One region of the Pseudomonas sp. LG1E9 genome, then DNA from elsewhere that is predicted to be linked to it. Evidence: riboswitches for the same ligand, from Rfam matches in the RefSeq annotation. Region 1 holds a riboswitch; each other region holds the start of a gene.
What was found. A riboswitch is a leader RNA that binds a small molecule or an ion and turns the genes downstream of it on or off. The one in region 1 is predicted to bind cobalamin.

Region 1 (3,265 bases):
TCTTCGGACCCAGCACCCAGGCCAATCAGCACGTCCAGGGGTACGCGACCGCTGCTGGCTTCGATGATCTTCACGGCTGGCGGCAGCTCTTCGGCGACTTCCAGGCGCACACGGGCCAGGTCTTGCGGGCTGATCAGATCGGACTTGTTGAGGATCACCAGGTCGGCGCTGGCCAGTTGGTCGGCGAACAGCTCGTGCAGCGGCGACTCGTGGTCCAGGTTCGGGTCGAGCTTGCGCTGGGCGTCCACTTGATCGGGGAACGCAGCGAAGGTGCCAGCGGCCACGGCCGGGCTGTCGACCACGGTAATCACCGCGTCTACCGTGCAGGCGCTGCGGATTTCCGGCCACTGGAAGGCTTGTACCAGTGGTTTTGGCAGGGCCAGGCCCGAGGTTTCGATAAGGATATGGTCAAGGTCGCCGCGACGGGCGACCAATTCGCGCATCACCGGGAAGAATTCTTCCTGAACGGTGCAGCACAGGCAGCCGTTGGCCAGTTCGTAGACACGGCCGTTGGCTTCTTCTTCGGTGCAACCAATGGAGCACTGCTTGAGGATTTCACCATCAATACCCAGCTCGCCGAACTCATTGACGATCACGGCGATGCGACGACCCTGGGCGTTGTCGAGCATATGGCGCAGCAAGGTGGTTTTGCCCGAGCCGAGGAAGCCGGTAACGATGGTGACGGGAAGTTTGGCCAGTGTTTTCATCGGATGCCCTTGGGGGCGGGCATACGGGACGATAGGCCCTGCGGCATGGCGCAGAAGCGGATTTCGTCACCGGATCACCCCGCCCGGTTGAATTGGAAAATCGGTTGCGAGGCAGGTCTCCTGGCTTGGGGCTTGCGGGTCGCGAGACCGGCGCCGGCTGCGCCTTCCCGCCGTTGATGGCAGTGGCGTGGCAGTCGGATGAACCCTTCACAGTTGCGGGGGCAGCCGCGGCTTGAACCGCGTTCCCTTCTTAGCTTCGGCCTGGGCCGAAGAACCTCGAAGGTGCAAGGCTACAGGGGCTTGCCGCATTTGACTACCGTCCCCCGCCCATGCTCTCCTACACATCTTGTTTCGGGTGCCCCTCACGGGGTGAAACGGGAAACCGGTAAATCATGCACGCCATGACCAGTCCGGTGCTGCCCCCGCAACGGTAAGCGAGTGAAGCGTCAGATCCACTGTGCCAGTACGGCATGGGAAGGCGATGCTTTATAGACCCAGTGTCCCTCGCAAGCCCGGAGACCGGCCCGCAAAATCAGATAACAAACCCGCGGTGGGCGGGCGCTGTTCGGAACCCTGCGTGCCTGGCTCGCGGGGTTTTCATGCGCTCGTTTCACCCAGACACCTGAAAGGGACGCGCCATGTCGATCATCAGCAGCACTTCGCCCTCCGCCAGCAGCACTTCTACCCTGAGCCAACGCCTGACCGCCGCCATCGGTGCGTCGATTCTCGGCGCGTGCCTGGTGTATTTCGCCGGTTTCTCGCATATCGAGGCGGTGCACAACGCTGCCCACGATACTCGCCACAGCGCCGCGTTCCCGTGCCACTGAGACCTGCCGACATGATCAAGCGTATTGCGCAAACCGCAGGGTTCACCGGCTTGCTGGCCGCCCTGCTGCTGACCCTGCTGCAAAGCTTTTGGGTCGCCCCGCTGATATTGCAGGCGGAAACCTTTGAAAAAGCCCCTGCAGCCACCGAAGTGGTGCACGAACACGCCGCCGGCGCTGCTGCCCACACCCACGATGCCGAAGCCTGGGAGCCGGAAGACGGCTGGCAGCGCGTGCTGTCCACTACGGGTGGCAACCTGGTGGTAGCGGTCGGTTTCGCGCTGATGTTGGCCGGCCTCTACACCTTGCGTGCGCCCACCCGCACGGCACAAGGCCTGCTGTGGGGTTTGGCCGGTTACGCAACCTTTGTGCTGGCGCCGACGATGGGCCTGCCGCCCGAGTTGCCGGGCACGGCAGCCGCTGATCTGGCGCTGCGCCAGACGTGGTGGATCGGCACTGCGGCCTCCACCGCTGCCGGGATTGCGCTCATCGTGTTCGGCCGCAACTGGCTGCTCAAAGTGCTCGGCGCTGCCATCCTTGCGGTACCGCACGTGATCGGCGCGCCGCAACCGGAAGTGCATGCGATGCTCGCGCCGCAAGCCCTGGAAGCGCAGTTCAAAATCGCCTCGCAACTGACCAACGGGGCGTTCTGGCTGGCCCTGGGCCTGATCAGCGCCTGGCTGTTCCGCCGCAACCGCGACGATCAATACTCGGCATGACCTACGTGGTCGGCCTGGGTTGCCAGCGCGGTTGTGCGGCTCACGCCCTGCTGGCGCTGTTGGATACCGCCCTCGCCGAGGGCGGGATTGATCGCCACAGCATCACCGCACTGGCCAGCATCGACCGCAAACAGGACGAGCCAGGCTTGCTGGCGCTGGCGCGGCAGTTGAATCTGCCTTTGCAATGCTTCAGCGCCGAGCAACTGGCCGCTTATGCAGACCGACTCAGCCACAAGTCCGCCGTCGCGTTCGCCCATACGGGCTGTTACGGCATCGCCGAAAGCGCCGCCCTGGCCCTTGCGGAACAGCTCTGCGGCGCGCCTGCCCGGTTGCTCATCACCCGCAAAAAAACCGCCCAAGCCACCTTTGCGTTGGCCTGCGCCGGTTAAACCCCGATAATCGCCCTCCCCGATCATGAGCAATCTTCATGCTCGCCCGTTTTTGACAGGAACTCCCCAATGACCGTCTACTTCATCGGCGCAGGCCCCGGCGACCCGGAATTGATCACCGTCAAAGGCCAGCGGCTGATCCGTAGTTGCCCGGTGATCATTTACGCCGGTTCGCTGGTGCCCGCTGCGGTCCTGGAGGGGCATCAGGCAGAACAGGTGGTGAACAGCGCCGAACTGCACCTGGAGCAGATCATCGACCTGATCAAGACTGCCCACGCCAAAGGCCAGGACGTCGCGCGCGTACACTCCGGTGATCCGAGCCTCTACGGCGCAATCGGCGAGCAAATCCGTCATTTGCGTGAACTGGGCATCCCATTCCAGATCATCCCTGGCGTCACCGCCGTAGCGGCCTGCGCCGCGCTGCTGGAGACCGAACTGACCCTGCCGGACATCGCCCAAAGCGTGATCCTGACCCGCTATGCCGATAAAACCAGCATGCCGGCCGGCGAGGACTTCGACAGTCTGGCGCGGCATGGGACAACCATGGCGATTCATCTGGGGGTCAACCATCTGGAGAAAATCGTCGCCGAACTGCTGCCGCACTATGGCGCTGATTGCCCGATTGC
Region 2 (3,265 bases), 1.5 Mb from region 1:
TCGAATTCCAGAACGCATTGTTGTAGTCCTGGCCAAAATGAACGGTGGCGTCCAGCGCCATCCCGGCATCGTCGATGGAGTTGCGGTCGAACACCTGGTCGAAAAAGTCGAAGGTGGCGCCCAACCCATCATAGGCTTCGTCCACTGCGGCATCACCACTGGCAGGCTGGCCTTCAGCGCGGATCAGCTTGCCAGGCAGGCTGTCGGAGCCTTCGGCACTGTAGATCGAGCGGCGTTTTTCGGCGCCGATGGCCAGGGCCATATGCGCGGGGCCCTTGGCGGGCACCGCGACCATGCGCAGCGAACGGAACGTGCTGTCCTTGGCCCGCGTACGCAACGCGACGTCGCGCTGGGCTTTATCACCGTGGCGCGCGATCTGGTCGAGCATGTACGGCGGGATCAGGCAAAAAATCGGATTGCGATGAGGCTGGCGAACACACATTGGCTGGCTCCTTTTGCGAGGGGTGAGCGTCTGGACGACCGTTTTCAGGATAGCCGCCATGGCTTGACTCGACATCAATTGTCATCAACCTATGTTGCAGTCATGTTGATCCAACCCCCGTGAGGACCGCCCGATGCCAGCACGTAAAGCCAACGCCGACCTGACCTATCGCCCCCGGCTCGCCGACCTGCGGCCGCTGCTCGCGGCCAGCCCAACCCTGTTGGAAGCCCGGGCCGCGACGCCGCGTGTCACCCCGGCCAAAGACCTGAAAAACCGCCAGGGGTACGCCGACGATTTCCTCGGTAGCTTCGAGGTGCCCTGGCCCACCGTGGCGCAGGCCCTGGCGCCTGATGCGCAGCCAAAGCGCCTGGACTACACGCATTTCTCCATCACGATGTCACGCGCCCGACGACTGGCACTCTACGTGGGCGTCAATATCGACGGCGGGAAACACGTGGATATCGTGCGCAGCAACGACACCTGGGCCTACGACGGCCGCCTGCCCACCGACGCCCAGATAGGCGAAGACCTCTACGCCGGCAATGGCCTGGATCGCGGCCACTTGGTGCGGCGCCAGGATCCCAATTGGGGCGACGAGGCAAAAACCGCCAACCTCGATACGTTCCACTTCACCAACTGCTCACCGCAGATGAGCGGCTTTAACCAGAAGACCTGGCTGGAGCTTGAAGACTACATCCTCGACAACACGCAACGCTGGAAAGCGCGGGCCACGGTGTTTACCGGGCCGGTGTTCGGCGACGATGACCGCGTGTACCGGGGCGTCAAAATCCCCAAGGCGTTCTGGAAAGTGGTCGCCTACCTCAGCGACGACGGCAAGCCGTCGGCCAGTGCCTACATGATCGACCAAAGCCGCGAATTGGGTCAGCTTGAGCTGGTATTTGGCCAACTGCGGACCTACCAGCGCAGCGTGATCCAGATCGAGCAATTGACCGGCATCCGTTTCGGCAACCTGGCCGACTACGACGGGTTCAGCAACGAAGAGCGCGCCACCGGCACGCGAATTGAAGCGCTGATCCAGGGCCCCCAAGACATTCGTCTGTGAGCCACTGAACTTCAGCCTCCCTCTGCGAGGCTGAATCAACTACCATACCGCCGCCGGTTCCCCCACGGGACTAATAGGGAATTCGAAACGCCGCCCGCGGCGCCAATCGAAACTGCCCCCGCAACTGTAGGTGCCGAGCCTGCTCCTTAACGCCACTGGACCTCGTCCGGGAAGGTCGGAGCGTGGCGACGACGCATCAGTCAGGAGACCTGCCGGCCCAGCACAATCACTAACCGGCGGGGTGTCCGGGAAGGACATCCTTGCCTGCCCGACCGGCAGCGTTCGAGGGCGTATTTCCGAGCCGTACTGCCCCTGTTTCAACTACGGTTCACACGGAGATCGCCCGATGCTGCCACGCGTTATTGCCCTGATCACCGGCCTGGGTTTCTGTGCCCTGGCCCAAGCGGCGCCCACTCACTACCCGCTGACGGTCGAAAACTGCGGCAATGCCGTGACCTTCCCGCAAGCTCCTGCGCGCAGCGTGACCATCGGCCAGGCCGCCACCGAAATGCTGTATGCCTTGGGCGTCGGCGATAAAGTGGTCGGCACCTCGCTGTGGTTCAACCGTGTGCTGCCCCAGTACCAGGCGCAGAACGACAAGATCGAACGCCTGGCCAACAACGAGCCGAGCTTCGAAGCCGTGATCGCCAAGCGCCCGCAACTGGTGGCTGCCGAGCTGGAATGGGTGGTCGGCCCGCAAGGTGTGGTGGGCACCCGCGAGCAATTCCATGAACTGAAGATCCCGACCTACCTGCTGCCCTCCGACTGCGAAGGCAAGGACAACCTGGTGGGCGCCGACGGCACGCGGCTGGAGCCGTTCCGCATCGAGACCATCTACAAAAGCATCAGCCAGCTGGCCGAGATTTTCGACGTACAGGCGCGCGGCCAACAGCTCAACGATGACCTCAAGGCGCGCCTGGCCAAGTCCGTCGCCACCGTGCAGAGCAAGGGCCTCAAGCACGCCAGCGCGCTGGTGTGGTTCTCCAGCTCCGAGATGGCCAGCGACCCGTATGTGGCCGGCCACAAGGGCGTCCCCGAATTCATGCTCGAAACCCTCGGCCTGCACAACGTGGTGCAGTCCGATGAAGAGTGGCCCGCCGTCGGCTGGGAAACCATCGCCAAGGCCAACCCGACCTTCCTGGTGATCGCCCGCATGGACCGCCGCCGCTACCCCGCCGATGACCATGAAAAGAAACTCGCCTTCCTGCGCAGCGACCCGGTCACGCGCAACATGGACGCGGTGAAAAACAACCGCATCATCATCCTCGACGCCCTGGCGCTGCAGGCCAGCATCCGCACGTTCGATGGCCTTGAACAACTGGCTGGCGCCATCGACGGCTACGACCTGCACAAATGAATAAAAGCGTGATCCGCACCCTGCTCGCCCTGACGCTGCTATTGATCGCCGTACTCGCCGGCGTGGCCATCGGCGAAACCGCCATCGAGCCGCAAGTGGTGCTGCAAGTGCTCGCCAACAAACTGTGGAACGCCGGCTACCTGCTCGACCCCATCGACGAAGGCGTGGTGTGGAACTACCGCCTGACCCGCGCCCTGGTCGCCGCCGCGTGCGGTGCGGGGCTGGCCACCTGCGGGGTGATCTTGCAGTCGTTGCTGCGCAACCCGCTGGCTGACCCTTACTTGCTGGGCATCAGCGCCGGCGCATCGACCGGCGCGGTATTGGTCGCGCTGATGGGCGTGGGCGGCGGGTTGATTTCGCTGTCGGCCGGCGCGTTTGTCGGCGCCATGGCGGCGTTTGCCCT
Region 3 (3,265 bases), 1.8 Mb from region 1:
CTGTCGGCGTCAGGCAACGCGTGGTCATGGATCGGCGAGAAAAACGTCAGTTCAGCGCCCATCGCCCGCAACAGGTCGAGGCTGGCGCCGTAGGTAAAGGCGAAGGCTTCGTCGCGGGCCACGGCAATGCGGACACCGGCCAACAGCGGCTCGGCGTCGATCACTTCAGGCGCGGCGAAGGTAACGGGCGGCGGCAAGGCGACTTCGCAACTGCTGCCCAAGGCTTGGGCGGCGGCATCCAGCCGTGCATCGAGGTCATTCAGTTCGCTGGCTTGCACCAGACCCAGATGACGGCTCGGCAGCTCGATTCCGGTCTCGCGGGACAGTGCGCCATACCAGCGCAGGCCTTCGGTGAGACTGCCTTCAAGCAACTGCGCATGGCGCAACGTGCCGACGCGGTTGGCCAGCACGCCGGCGAACGGCAGATCCGGCTGGTAGCGCGCCAGGCCCAGTGCCAGGGCCCCAAAGGTCTGGGCCATGGCGGTGCCATCAATCACGCCCAGCACCGGCACGCCGAAGTGGCGCGCCAGGTCGGCGCTGGAGGGCGTGCCGTCGAACAGGCCCATCACGCCTTCGATCAGGATCAGGTCGGCCTCCCCCGCTGCTTCCCACAGCAGGCGGCGACTTTCCTGTTCACCCACCATCCACATGTCCAATTGATACACCGGTGCACCGCTGGCGCGCTCATGGATCATCGGATCGAGGAAGTCCGGGCCGCATTTGAACACACGCACCTTGCGCCCCAGGTTGCGGTGCAAACGCGCCAGCGCAGCGGTGACGGTGGTTTTGCCCTGGCCGGACGCCGGTGCGGCGATCAATACGGCTGGGCAATGACGGGGCTGATTCAAAGTTCGACGCCCTTCTGTGCCTTGATACCGGCCTGGAATGCGTGCTTGAGCATGCCCATTTCGGTGACGGTGTCGCCCATCTCGATCAGTTCCGGCTTGGCGCCACGGCCGGTGACCACCACGTGTTGCATCGGCGGGCGGGCTTGCAGGTCGCTGAGCACTTGGTCCAGGTCGAGGTAGCCGTGCTTGAGGGCGATGTTCAGTTCGTCCAGCACCACCAGGCCAATGGCTGGGTCTTGCAGCAGCTCGCGGGACACCGCCCAGGCAGCTTCGGCGGCGGCGATATCGCGCTGGCGGTCCTGGGTTTCCCAGGTAAAACCTTCGCCCATGACATGGAAGCGCACTTGCTCGGGGAAGCGGCGGAAGAACAACTCTTCACCTGTGCTGTTGCGCCCCTTGATGAACTGCACCACGCCGCACTGCATGCCATGGCCCATGGCGCGCGCGAGCATGCCAAACGCCGAGCTGCTCTTGCCTTTGCCGTTGCCGGTAAGTACCAGCAGCAAGCCGCATTCGTTGGGGGAATTGGCAATGCGCTCGTCGATCACGGCTTTTTTGCGCAGCATGCGCGCCAGGTGGCGTTCGTCGCGGTCGGGGGTATAGGTCATGGCAGCTCTCCGTTGGGGCTGGACAAAAACGGCGGGCAGGAAAAAGAAAAAACAGACAGCCAAGCATCGCCCACCGTGATGCTGTTGAATGATCCAGGCCGGTCTCCGGGCTCATGAGTGGCGCTGCTCTTATAGAGAGCACACAGGCCAACGCTGCGCCTTCCCATATCGCGAGCGATACAGTGGCAAAAGCAGCGTCTTGACTCATTTACCGTTGCGGGGGCAGCGCCGGAATTGCGGCGGCGCTGTGTACAAGCGCGCTCACTCACCGGCTTCCCTGTTTCACTCCGTCGACCCATGGGTCACAGAGCACCTGGAACAAGCGGCGAAGGTTAGTGGGTTGAGGGGCTAGCTGCAAGCTTCAAGCTTGCAGCTGCTTTTAAGGATTGCGCGCCAGATTCCCCGGCAACACACGCTTGGCGCTCAGGTAGGCATTCTGCCAATACGCCTTGGACAAGGTATCCAGCTTCACCGTACCGCCGGTTTGCGGCGCATGGACAAAACGGCCTTCGCCCACGTAGATCCCGGCATGACTGACCTGCGAACCACCGCCGGTGGCGAAGAACAGCAGGTCGCCGGTTTGCAGGTTCTGCTCGCTCACGTCCTGGGCGCGCATCACGATCAGTTCGCGGGTGGTGCGCGGCAGGGAAATCCCGGCGGCGTCGCGAAACACAAAGCCGATCAGGCCGCTGCAATCAAAGCCCGAGTCCGGCGTGTTGCCGCCCCAGCGATAAGGCGTGCCGACCAGGCCCAGCGCACGGAAGAGCACGTCTTCGGCAGCAGGTGAGAAATTCTGGGTGGAGTAGTTGAACACCGGCTTGGGCTTGACCGCGACAGGAGCGGGCGGTGGACGGCTGGCGCAAGCGCTGAGCAGCGCGGCGCACACGAGGAGAACAAGGCGGGCTGACGTCGACATGTGCAAAACAATCCTGGTCTGGATGCGGCTTTCGCTGCCGAACGCTGAAAACCAGAACGCGCAAGCAAAGCTCGCGCGAACGGATTACAACAATGTCCAGGGATTCTAGCGCTTACACGTCAAACTTCAAGTATCACTTTAAGTTTACTTGCTAGCGGTAACTGTCGTCGGGGCCATGGCGAGTGCACGCTTGGCTTCGATGAAGGTTTTGCTCCAGTAGCTGTCGCCCAGGCTGTCGACTCGAACACCGCCACTGCGACGGCTGCTGGAGTGGATGAACTGGTTATCGCCCAGGTAGATACCGGCGTGGCTGACACGACCACGGCCTGCAGTACTGAAGAAAAGCAGATCACCGGGCTTGAGGTTGTTGCGCGCGACCAACGGTGCTTTCACGTTGATCATTTCGCGAGTGGAGCGTGGCAGGTTCATGCCAGCCTCTTCACGAAACAGATAACCGATGAAACCGCTGCAATCGAAACCGGCTTCAGAGGTACCGCCGAAACGGTAACGGGTACCGATCAGGGACATGCCACGTTCGAGGATGCTGTCGGCCAGAACTGGAAGCTGATAAGGCTTGTTGCCGGAGAAGTCGGCCAGTTCTTTCTCGGTTGCCTGCTCTTCTTTATAAAGAGCTTCCTGATAGACAGTGGAAGACTGCGCTGCAACGAATTTTGCCTGGGCATGTTGTTGAGGCTTTTGCTGCTCAACCACCTGTTGAGGATGGGAGGCGCAACCAAACAACAGGGTAACGAGTGCGAGAGGCACGAGGGGTGCGAAGCGATTTAGCATGGGCACGACCGTGGCTGATGTGTAAAGAAGCCGAGACTATGCCCTCTATCACATCGATTTGCAAATTCAATCGTGATCTATGTGACTTCTTGTTTGGACTATGA

Region 2: it holds a riboswitch for cobalamin, as region 1 does, so the genes downstream of both, DNK50_RS22185 (ABC transporter substrate-binding protein) here and DNK50_RS15675 (CbtB-domain containing protein) in region 1, are expected to answer to the same signal.
Region 3: it holds a riboswitch for cobalamin, as region 1 does, so the genes downstream of both, cobO (cob(I)yrinic acid a,c-diamide adenosyltransferase) here and DNK50_RS15675 (CbtB-domain containing protein) in region 1, are expected to answer to the same signal.

The regions. Positions count from the first base shown of each region.
Region 1 is NZ_CP029983.1:3,393,073-3,396,337, reverse strand. Features, by position in the region: gene cobW (cobalamin biosynthesis protein CobW) at 1-707, opposite strand, end outside; cobalamin riboswitch at 800-1,001, opposite strand; cobalamin riboswitch at 1,044-1,250, shown strand; gene DNK50_RS15675 (CbtB-domain containing protein) at 1,346-1,534, shown strand; gene DNK50_RS15670 (CbtA family protein) at 1,546-2,250, shown strand; gene DNK50_RS15665 (cobalamin biosynthesis protein) at 2,247-2,639, shown strand; gene cobM (precorrin-4 C(11)-methyltransferase) at 2,709-3,265, shown strand, end outside.
Region 2 is NZ_CP029983.1:4,852,922-4,856,186, forward strand. Features, by position in the region: gene DNK50_RS22175 (M4 family metallopeptidase) at 1-442, opposite strand, end outside; gene DNK50_RS22180 (DNA/RNA non-specific endonuclease) at 576-1,505, shown strand; cobalamin riboswitch at 1,543-1,737, shown strand; gene DNK50_RS22185 (ABC transporter substrate-binding protein) at 1,852-2,862, shown strand; gene DNK50_RS22190 (iron ABC transporter permease) at 2,859-3,265, shown strand, end outside.
Region 3 is NZ_CP029983.1:5,145,442-5,148,706, forward strand. Features, by position in the region: gene DNK50_RS23525 (cobyrinate a,c-diamide synthase) at 1-848, opposite strand, end outside; gene cobO (cob(I)yrinic acid a,c-diamide adenosyltransferase) at 845-1,456, opposite strand; cobalamin riboswitch at 1,535-1,788, opposite strand; gene DNK50_RS23535 (C40 family peptidase) at 1,836-2,372, opposite strand; gene DNK50_RS23540 (C40 family peptidase) at 2,517-3,161, opposite strand.